2 regions of the Bradyrhizobium sp. RDM12 genome follow, and region 1 is predicted to be linked to the other one. Evidence: riboswitches for the same ligand, from Rfam matches in the RefSeq annotation. Region 1 holds a riboswitch; the other holds the start of a gene.

Region 1 (5,409 bases):
ACCTTGGGCTGCCGCGTCGCCTGCAGCGTCTGCGACAGGATCACGTAGTCGAAGGCGTCGTCGGGATAGTTGACGAGGTCGGTGTCGGCGTCGCCCTGCACCACCGCGAGGCCTTTTGCCACGCAGCGGTTGACGCCCTCGCGCGACAGTTCGATCCCGCGCCCGTCGATGCCGCGGGTCTCCAGCAACTGAAGCAGATCGCCCTCGCCGCAACCGACGTCGAGGACTTTCGAGCCCGGCTTGACCATCTCGGCGACCAGCAGATGGTCGGCGCGAAACGGGCCGGACTGATCCGTCGCCAAGCCGCCCAGCGGCAGCACTTCCTGCCCAGACATCGCTAATCGTCCTTGCCGGTGAGCCCGCGCGCCTTGCCTGCCGATTGCAGGAAGGCGCGGGAGATGTCGAAGAATTCAGGCACGTCGAGCAGGAAGGCATCGTGGCCGCGATCGGTCTCGATCTCGGCGAACGACACCCGTGCGCTCGACGCGTTCAGCGCATGCACCAGCGCACGGGATTCCGAAGTCGGGAACAGCCAGTCGCTGGTGAACGAGACCACGCAGAAGCGCGTCTCGATTCCGGCGAACGCCTTCGCCAGCACACCACCATGGTCGCCGGCGATGTCGAAATAGTCCATCGCGCGCGTGAGATAGAGATAGGAGTTGGCGTCAAAACGCTCGACAAAGGACGAGCCCTGATAGCGGAGATAGGACTCGACCTGGAAATCGGCATCGAACGAGAAGGTTGGCAGTTCGCGGTCCTGCATGCGGCGGCCAAACTTGCGATGCAGCGCGGCGTCCGAGAGATAGGTGATGTGCGCAGCCATGCGCGCGACCGCGAGGCCGCGATGCGGATGGATACCCTGATCGGCGTAGGCGCCATTGTGCCAGTCGGGATCGGCCATTACGGCCTGACGACCGAGCTCGTGGAAGGCGATGTTCTGCGCCGAGTGCCGCGTCGAACAGGCGATCGCCAGCGCCGAGTAGACGCGCTTGGGATAGGCCGCAGTCCATTGCAGCACCTGCATGCCACCCATCGAGCCGCCGACGACGGCGAACAGCGTGTCGATGCCAAGCCGGTCGATCAGCATCGCCTGCGCGCGCACCATGTCGGGGATGGTGATGACGGGGAAATCCAGGCCCCACACCTTGCCGGTTGCGGGATTGATCGAAGCCGGGCCAGTTGAACCCATGCAGCCGCCGATCACGTTGGAGCAGATGATGAAGTAGCGGCTGGGATCGAGCGGACGGCCGGGGCCGACCAGCGTCTCCCACCAGCCGGACTTGCCGGTGACGGGGTGCACATTGGCGACGTGCTGATCGCCGGTCAGCGCATGGCAGATCAGCACGGCGTTTGAGCGATCGGCGTTGAGCTCGCCATAGGTCTTGTAGGCGATCTGGAACGGGGTGAGATCGATGCCGCAATCGAGCCGCAGCGGCTGGTCGGCGCCGAACTGCGCGACCTCTGAACTCGGATGATCGACCTCATGCGACCGATCGTCGGCACTGATCGCGGGACTGGGAATCGATTTGACGCCAACCATCTCTGACCATCGACCTCGTTTGCGATCGGACTTCAGATCGCGACTGACATCAGGCCATGAAAAACCCGGCCTGAACGATAGGTTCGGCCGGGATCGGAAGCGTCCCCGGCCTGTTTAGCGAGTTTTTTAACGTGGCTGCAAGCCGGCCGGCTCAAATGACCACGGAACAGGCAAAAACCTACTGGCTTGGGCGCTTTTCGTCAAGTCGCGGTCCGGATCAGCCAAATTTGCCCCCGTGCCGCCGGCCGAAACCACCCTGACTTCTCTTTGCATTTCTCTTTGCTTTCGCCGCCTATCCTGCCTAATCAGAACCTCGACGGCAGCCTCTCGACAGCACCTCGCAACAGCACCTCGCAGATATGTCCCAACGTCCGCCCGCGCCACCATCACTCCAGGAATTGCGCAAGGAGATCGATGCGATCGACGAGGGCATGCATCGCCTGTTGATGCAGCGCGGCGACATCATCGACCGCCTGATCCAGGTGAAGCAGACCCAGGAGGTCGGCTCGGCGTTCCGCCCGGCGCGCGAAGCCTCCATGATGCGTGACATCGTGCAACGCCATCGCGGCATCCTGCCGCTCGACACGGTCGAGAGCATCTGGCGCGTCATCATCTCCACTTTCACCTATGTCCAGGCGCCGTTCTCCGTGCATGCCGACATCTCAGTGAGCGAGCCGGCGATGCGCGATTCCGTGCGCTTCCATTTCGGCTTCACAGTCCCTTACGTCGCGCATTTCAGCGCGCAGGCCGCGGTCGAAGCGGTGGCGAAATCCAAGGGCGATCTGGCGCTGGTCTCGGCGACCTCGAGCCGCACGCCGTGGTGGCTGGAGCTGGAAGCGGACGGCGCGCCAAAAATCATCGCGCGACTGCCCTTCGTCGAGCGCGCCGACCATCCGGCCGCACTGCCGGTGTTCGCGATCTCGCGCGTCGCCGACAGCGCTGTGGTGACAGAGGTCGAGACCTTCAGTGTGCGAGTCTCGGGGTGGAACGCCGAGGTCGCACGCGCCCTGTCGCCGCTTGCCGAGATCGTGGCGGTGCCCGATACCGCCTTCGATGGCGCGGCGCTGCTGGTCTCGGTCACGAGCGCCACCAGCATCGACAAAATCAGGGCTGCCCTGATCGAAGCAGGAGCCTCGGTGCGCTCCACGGCCCTCGTCGGCAGCCACGCAACGCGCTATACGGTGCCCCCGACCGGGTCGAAATCGTAAATCGCGAACAGATCTGGCCTATCCGGAGTTGAAGATGTCCCGCCCCGTGCCGAATCCCGGCATTCTCGATATTGCGCCCTACACGCCTGGCAAGAGTCCGGTCGCGGAGCCGGGCCGCAAGGTGTTCAAGCTGTCGGCCAACGAGACGCCGTTCGGACCCTCGCCCAAGGCGATCGAGGCCTTCAAGCGCGTCGCGGATCATCTGGAAGACTATCCCGAAGGAACCTCGCGCGTGCTGCGCGAGGCGATCGGCCGTTCTTTCGGGCTCGATCCGAACCGCATCATCTGCGGTGCCGGCTCGGACGAAATCCTCAACCTGCTCGCCCACACCTATCTCAGCCACGGCGACGAGGCGATCTCGACCACACACGGCTTCCTGGTCTACCCGATCGCGACCATGGCGGTCGGCGCCAAGAACGTGATCGCGGCGGAGAAGAACCTGACCTGCGACGTCGATGCCATCCTCAAGGCGGTGACGCCGAAAACGAAGCTGGTCTGGCTCGCCAATCCCAACAACCCGACCGGCACCTATATCCCGTTCGACGAGGTCAAGCGCCTGCGTGCCGGCCTGCCGTCGCACGTGTTGCTGGTGCTGGATGCCGCCTATTGCGACTACGTCTCGCGCAACGACTACGAGATGGGGATCGAGCTCGTTGCGACCACCGAGAATACGGTGGTGACGCATACCTTCTCCAAAATCCACGGCCTCGCCGCGCTGCGTATCGGCTGGATGTTCGGCCCCGAGCACATCATAGACGCGATCAACCGCATCCGCGGTCCGTTCAACGTGTCGACGCCGGCCATGTACGCCGCCGTCGCCGCGATCGAGGACACCGCGCATCAGGCGATGTCGAAGCAGTTCACCGAGACCTGGCGCAACTGGCTGACCGAGGAGATCACCAGGCTCGGGCTGAAGGTGACGCCGGGCGTCGCCAATTTCGTGCTGATCCATTTCCCGCAAGAAGGCAAGACATCGGACGCGGCCGATGCCTATCTCACCAAGCGTGGCCTCGTGCTGCGCGCGCTGAAGAACTACGGCCTGCACCATGAACTGCGCATGACTATCGGCACCGAAGAGGCCAACCGCCTCGTCGTCGACGGCTTGCGCGACTTCATGGCCGGCAAATGAGCGTGGATCCGCACTTCAAGCGCGTCGCGCTGATCGGCTTCGGTCTGATCGGCGGTTCGATCGCGCGTGCTGCCAAGCTTCAGGGCCTGGCTTCCGAGATCGTCACCACCGCGCGCTCGGAGAAGACGCGTGCGCGGGTGCTCGAGCTCGGCATCGTCGACCAGGTCGTGGCGACCAATGCGGAAGCGGTGAAGGATGCCGATCTCGTCATCCTCTGCATTCCCGTCGGCGCCTGCGGGCCGGTGGCGCAGGAGATTGCAGGCTTTCTCAAGCCGGGCGCCGTTATTTCCGACGTCGGCTCGGTCAAGGGCGCAATCGTCAGGGACATGGCGCCGCACCTGCCGAAGAATGTTCATTTCGTGCCGGCGCACCCGGTCGCGGGCACCGAGCATTCGGGGCCGGATTCCGGATTCGCCGAGCTCTTCATCAACCGCTGGTGCATTCTGACGCCGCCGGAAGGCACCGACGCCGCCGCCACCGCGCATCTGCGCGCGTTCTGGGCGGCGATGGGTGCCAAGGTCGAGGTGATGACGCCGGATCATCATGATCTCGTGCTCGCGATCACCAGCCATCTGCCGCATCTGATCGCCTACACCATCGTCGGCACCGCCGACGAGCTGCAACAGGTGACGGAATCGGAGGTCATCAAGTTCTCCGCCGGCGGTTTCCGCGACTTCACCCGCATCGCGGCTTCCGATCCGACGATGTGGCGCGACGTCTTCCTCGCCAACAAGGACGCGGTGCTGGAGATGCTCGGCACCTTCACCGAGGATCTCGCAAAGCTCACCCGCGCGATCCGCCGCGGTGACGGCGAAGCGCTGTTCGATCACTTCACCCGCACCCGCGCGATCCGCCGCGGCATCGTCGAGATCGGCCAGGATTCGGCGGCTGCAGATTTCGGCCGTCCGCACGCGGCGCTGAAGAAGCCATAGCTGAAGTAGCCCGGATGGAGCGCAAGCGTAATCCGGGACCCGGTCGCCTGAGGCAAGATTCCCGGATTTCGCTTTTCGCTCGATCCGGGCTACCAGTCTGCGTGGCTCCCTTCCTAGAACGGATAGTACCGGATCTGCGTCATGACGATGTTGTCGTCGGTCTTGGGCGCGCCGCCGACACCGGCGAAGGCGAGCCGCTGCGTGTAGGAATACTGCACGCCGGCTTTCAGCGTGCCGTAATTGCCCTGGTAGAGGGTGTCGTAGATGCCGGCGGTGATCTGCCGGACTTCCCGGGTGTTGCCGTTACAGCTCGCGGCCGGCGTGTTCTCGGTGAAGCAGCCGGTGTTGTTGTAGAGGGGATTGCCGTAGCCGAACGGAGTGGTCCCGGCATTGGCAAAATTGGCCTTGGCCTTTTCCAGACCGGCGTAGCTGTAGACATCGAGGCTCGGCGTCGCGTGCCAGATCAGGCCGACCGCGGCCGCGGTGATCGTCAGCGGCAGCACCGTGCCGTCCTGCGCTACCGCCGCATCGGGGAACGGCGTCGCCGTGAAGCGGCCGAGCACACCATGCGCGCCGTAGAGCTGGAGGTCGAGGGTCTTC
Region 2 (5,409 bases), 1.1 Mb from region 1:
CGCCCGCAGCGGCGGCGCTGCTGATGCTGACGCCTGTGGAGCAGGCACCTGCTCACGCTCAGGCTGCCCAGGCGACGCCCGCGCCGCAGCAGACTGCTAATCCCGCACCGGCATCACCGTCCCAGACCACGGTCGCCGCGACCGGTCAGCAGGCGACCGATCAGCGCGGCCTCACCTCGCGCGCCATCGACAAGGTGAAGCAGGTCGCGAAATCCGCCGGCGACATTTTCAGCCGCGTGCCGTGTCTCGCGCCGAGGGGCGGCTCCAAGACGATGGGCTCGCTGCCGCATGTCGCGAACAAGCTCGTGGCCGGACAGCCCGTCGTCATCGTTGCGTTCGGCTCGTCGTCGACGGCGGGTTACGGCGCGAGCTCGCCGGACTTCAACTATCCGAACCGTCTCGCCGCGCAGCTGCGCCGGCAATATCCCACCGCTGACATCACCGTTATCAATGCCGGTGTCGGCGGCGAGGATGCGCCCGAGATGATGAAGCGGCTCCAGAAGCAGGTGATCGACGTCCATCCGGATCTCGTGATCTGGCAGGTCGGCACCAACGCCGTGCTGCGCAACCTCGATCCCGGCGATACCGCCAAGATCGTCGAGGACGGCATCACCCGTATCCAGGCCGCCGGCGATGCCGACGTCGTGCTGGTCGACCCGCAATATTCACCGCGCGTCACCGAGCGTCCGGAAAGCGCAAGCAAGATGGTGAAGCTGCTCGGCAAGATCGCCGAGCTTCGTCACGTCGGCATCTTCCCGCGCTTCCAGGTGATGCGCGACTGGCACGAGAAGCAGGCGCTCCCGGTCGAGAGCTTTGTCATTGCCGACGGCCTGCACATGAACGATTGGGGCTATGCCTGCTTCGCCCAGCTGCTCGGCGACGACATCATCCGCTCCGTCGGCCAGATCAAGCTGGGCGTGAACGTGCCCGCGGACGTGCGGACGTATCGGCCGATGTGATCTCGTAGGGTGGGCAAAGGCGCGCTCTTCGCGCGCCGTGCCCACCATCTATCGGCAGTATGATCGTGAACGGAGGGCACGCATTCGCTTTGCCCATCCTGCGAAACCGAGCTCCTGGCTCGCTCACGCCTTCTCCAGCGCCGCCGTCAGATCCTCGATCAGATCATCCGCATGCTCGAGCCCGGCCGAGAAGCGGATGAAGCCTTCGCTGATGCCGAGCGCGGCGCGATCTTCGAGCTTCAGCCGCTGATGCGTCGTGGTCGCCGGATGCGTGACGAGGCTCTTGGCGTCGCCGAGATTGTTGGAAATCTTCGCGAGCTTGAGCTCGTTGAGCACGCGGAACGCACCCTGCTTGCCGCCCTTGACCTCGAAGCCGACCAGGGTCGAGCCGCCGCGCATCTGCTTCTTCACCAGCGCTGCCTGCGGATGATCGGCGCGGCCGGGATAGACCAGCCGCGAAATTTTCGGATGGCTCGCCAGCACGTCGGCGATGCGCGCCGCGGTCTCCGTCTGCGCGCGCACGCGCACGCCGAGCGTCTCCAGGCCCTTGAGCAGGACCCAGGCATTGAACGGCGAGATCGACGGTCCGGTCTGGCGCATGAAATTGTGAATGTGTTCGGCGATGAAGGCTTCCGAGGACAGGATGATGCCGCCGAGACAACGGCCCTGGCCGTCGATGTGCTTGGTCGCGGAATAGACCACGACGTCGGCGCCGAGCGCGAGCGGGCTCTGCCAGATCGGGGTGGCGAACACGTTGTCGACGACGAGCCGCGCGCCGCCGCTGTGCGCGATCTCGGCAATCCCGGGAATATCGAGCACGTCGAGCGTCGGATTGGTCGGGCTCTCCAGGAAAAACGTCTTGGTGTTCGGCTTCAGCGCACGCTGCCACTGGTCGAGATCGAAACCGTCGACCAGCGTGGTCTCGATACCGTAGCGCGGCAGCAGATCCTGAATGACGTAGAGACACGAGCCGAACAGCGCACGCGATGCGACGACGTGATCGCCGGCCTTCAACGGCGCCAGGATGGCGGTCGTCACCGCGGCCATGCCTGTTGCGGCCGAGCGGGCGGCCTCCGCTCCTTCGAGCTCGATCATGCGCCGCTCGAACATCGCAATCGTCGGGTTCGAATAGCGCGAATAGATGAAGCCGGGGTCCTCGCCCTTGAACCGCGCCTCGCACTCCTCGGCGGTGTTGTAGACGTAGCCCTGGGTCAGGAACAGCGATTCCGACGTCTCGCCATATTGCGAGCGCAGGGTGCCGGAATGAACCAGGCGGGTTTCGGGACGATATTGGGTGGCGGACGCCGGGGACTTCAACATAGAACCTCCTCTGCGTGACCATCGAAAATGGTCACAAAAAAACCGGCCTGGATATCTCCACGGGCCGGGATCACAGAGGTCCCCGGCCTGTTTAGCGACTTATTTAACGTGGCTGCAAGCCGGCCGGCTCAAATCACCACGGGATAAGTCATGCTCATATTCCGCAATGCCCTTTCCGTCAAGACAGCCATCGGCTAGCCGTAAAAAACTGTATCTTCGGCATGTCCGGATGCATTCGACCCCTGATGAGGACCCCCGGTTGACGTTCACGGTTGCCGCCGACGCCAATGGTATCCTGCCCGACCGCATGATCGCGGCGATGGCGGAGGCGGGGCTTATCCTGCCCGCCTACGATTTCGTCGAAAGCCAGATCCAGCCGGCGAGCCTCGATTTGCGTCTCGCCGACGTCGCCTACCGCGTGCGCGCGAGCTTCCTGCCCGGCCCCGGCGCCACCGTTGCCGAGCGCATCGACGAGTTGAAGCTGCACGAGTTCAGCCTTGCCGACGGCGCGGTGCTCGAGACCAACTGCGTCTACATCGTGCCGCTGCTCGAAAGCCTCGCGCTGCCGCCGGAGATCGTCGCGGCTGCGAACCCCAAGAGCTCGACCGGCCGGCTCGACGTCTTCACCCGCGTGATCGCCGACGGTACCCGCCGTTTCGACATGATCGGCGCCGGCTATCACGGCCCGCTCTATGCCGAGATCAGCCCGAAGACGTTTCCGGTGCTGGTCAGCGAGGGCTCGCGGCTGTCGCAGGTGCGCTTTCGAACCGGTGACGCCATCCTCGATGCCGACGAGCTCGATGCGTTGCATGCGTCCGAGCGCCTCGTCGATGTCGACGATGCGGATCTTGCCGGCGGCGTCGCCGTCTCGGTCGATCTCTCCGGCGCAAACGGCACGGGCTTCGTCGGCTACCGCGCCAAGCGCCACACTGGCGTGGTCGATGTCGATCGTCGCTCCGGCTACGCGGTGGAAGATTTCTGGGAGCCGATCTCGGCCCGTCCCGACGGCAGCCTGATCCTCGATCCCGGCGAGTTCTATATTCTCGCCTCCAAGGAAGCCGTGCAGGTGCCGCCCGATTACGCCGCGGAGATGGTGCCGTTCGATCCTTTGGTCGGCGAATTCCGCGTGCACTATGCCGGATTCTTCGATCCCGGATTCGGCTATGCCGGCGCCGGTGGCCAGGGCGCGCGCGCCGTACTGGAAGTGCGCTCGCGCGAAGTGCCGTTCATCCTCGAGCACGGCCAGATCGTCGGCCGCCTCGTCTACGAGAAGATGCTGGCCCGCCCCGACGCCATGTACGGCCAGCGCATCGGCTCCAATTACCAGGCGCAGGGCCTCAAGCTGAGCAAGCACTTTCGGGTGTAGCTGTATCCGCGTCCTTCGCTGTCATTCCTCGCGAAGGCGGGGAATCCAGTACGCTGCGGCCTCTCGATTCAATCACAGCCCTCTCTGGAATACTGGATCGCCCGGTCTTCGCCGGGCGATGACAGCGAGTGCGTGCCTGGTTGCGTCACCCCATCCGCGATGACACACTCCCGCAAAACAACAAGCCGGGAGTGAGCATGACCGCAGCAGACGCCGGGCAGGATGCCCAATGGAAACGCTGGCGCGCGGTCGCCGACCTCTACCACGCCTATTTCACCGGCCTCATCCTCACCGTGGTCACGCGGCGCGGCGTGGCGGACGCTGCCGAATTCGTCTTTCGCGTGTTCCGCCGTCAGCAGCAGGAGCGCTTCCTGCCGGGCTTGCAAAAGCTTGGGCTCAGCCATCTGCCGCCGGCGGTCGCGGCCGCGCAATATCACTATCTCTCCAACTGGATCGGCGGCGTCCACGTCGAATACATGTACGAGAGCGATACCAAAGCCTGGATCCGGTATCCGCCGCCGCGCTGGATCTGGAAGGGCACCGCGATCTGCGGCGTGCCCGGCGAGGTCTCGCGCGCGATGCTGCGCGGCTGGCACGCCAACAACGGCGCTGCGCTCGGTGATCTCCGCCTGGGCTTCGTCTGCACCAAGCAGAGCGTTGACGGCCAGGGCGGGCTCGAAGGCTACTACCATCAATACGACCATCCGCTCGAGCTCGACCAGCGCCTGGTGTTCGCGCGACACCTCGAAGCGCCGCTGTTCGACGCGAAGGCCGCACCGGCTCTGCCAGTGTCGAGCTGGCCGAAGCCGCGGCTTGAAAAGGCGTATCGCAACTATGCCATGGAGTATGTGCGCACGGCCGCGCCCGTGATGGTGCAACTGTTCGGGCCGGAAGATGCCGGTCATCTCCTGCATCTCACCGGCAAGCTGATCGGCATGCAGTATTTCGACGAGGTCGCAGCCGCGCTGTCAGCGACACGCGGTGGCGCGAGCGAGTTCGCATCGTTCCTCAACGCGCTGCTCGCCGCGCAGGACGACGCAGCGGAGATCACGACGTCCGAAGGCGGCTTCGAGATCAGCCAGCAGAGCTGGAAGCTGATGGATGACGTTCCCGATCATCATCGCGCCTGCGCCAGGGTGTTGGAAGGGCTGTTCGAAGGGCTCGCCGCGGGATGCGGCCGGCACATCGCGGTGCATTTGCGTCCGACAGCGGGCGGCCGGCCGCCGCTGGTCTGGACCGTCGGGTAATTCCACCAGTTGAAATGCGCTGCCGCAGGGCACGCCTGCAGCTGACGCAGGGGGAATCGCCCGCCGCCGTGCTAACAACGCCAGACGCGCCTTTCGCGCGAGTAAATTCATTGGCACACCTATGCATTGCCACGCCGCAAACGGCGCTTTGCCCCGGGAGAGGAAATGACGGACATCGCCGAGATCCCGGTTGATGAGCAGGAGCGTGCGCTGCCGCCTCTGCGCCCCGTGAGGAGCGCGCTGACCGACGGTCCGATCCTGCGCACGCTGCTCAGTCTCGCCTGGCCTAACGTCGTCGCGCTGTCCGCCGGCACCTGCGTGGTGATCGCGGAGACCTCTTATATCGGGCGTCTCGGTGTGGAAGCGCTGGCCGCGATGGCGCTGGTGTTTCCGACAGTGATCCTGACCATGACCATGTCGGGCGGTGCCATGGGCGGTGCCGTGGCTTCGGCCATCGCACGTGCGCTCGGCGCCGGCGACCGCGAGCGCGCCGGGACGCTGGCCGCGCATGCGCTCC

Evidence for each region. A riboswitch is a leader RNA that binds a small molecule or an ion and turns the genes downstream of it on or off. The one in region 1 is predicted to bind S-adenosylmethionine.
Region 2: it holds a riboswitch for S-adenosylmethionine, as region 1 does, so the genes downstream of both, ACTGJ9_RS03560 (O-succinylhomoserine sulfhydrylase) here and metX (homoserine O-acetyltransferase MetX) in region 1, are expected to answer to the same signal.

What each region holds. Positions count from the first base shown of each region.
Region 1 is NZ_CM133064.1:1,863,382-1,868,790, reverse strand. It holds gene metW (methionine biosynthesis protein MetW) at 1-335, opposite strand, end outside; gene metX (homoserine O-acetyltransferase MetX) at 338-1,540, opposite strand; SAM riboswitch at 1,634-1,713, opposite strand; gene ACTGJ9_RS08900 (chorismate mutase) at 1,900-2,748, shown strand; gene hisC (histidinol-phosphate transaminase) at 2,783-3,877, shown strand; gene ACTGJ9_RS08890 (prephenate/arogenate dehydrogenase family protein) at 3,874-4,809, shown strand; gene ACTGJ9_RS08885 (hypothetical protein) at 4,923-5,409, opposite strand, start outside.
Region 2 is NZ_CM133064.1:736,172-741,580, reverse strand. It holds gene ACTGJ9_RS03565 (SGNH/GDSL hydrolase family protein) at 1-959, shown strand, start outside; gene ACTGJ9_RS03560 (O-succinylhomoserine sulfhydrylase) at 1,083-2,279, opposite strand; SAM riboswitch at 2,350-2,429, opposite strand; gene ACTGJ9_RS03555 (2'-deoxycytidine 5'-triphosphate deaminase) at 2,509-3,645, shown strand; gene ACTGJ9_RS03550 (hypothetical protein) at 3,843-4,892, shown strand; gene ACTGJ9_RS03545 (MATE family efflux transporter) at 5,058-5,409, shown strand, end outside.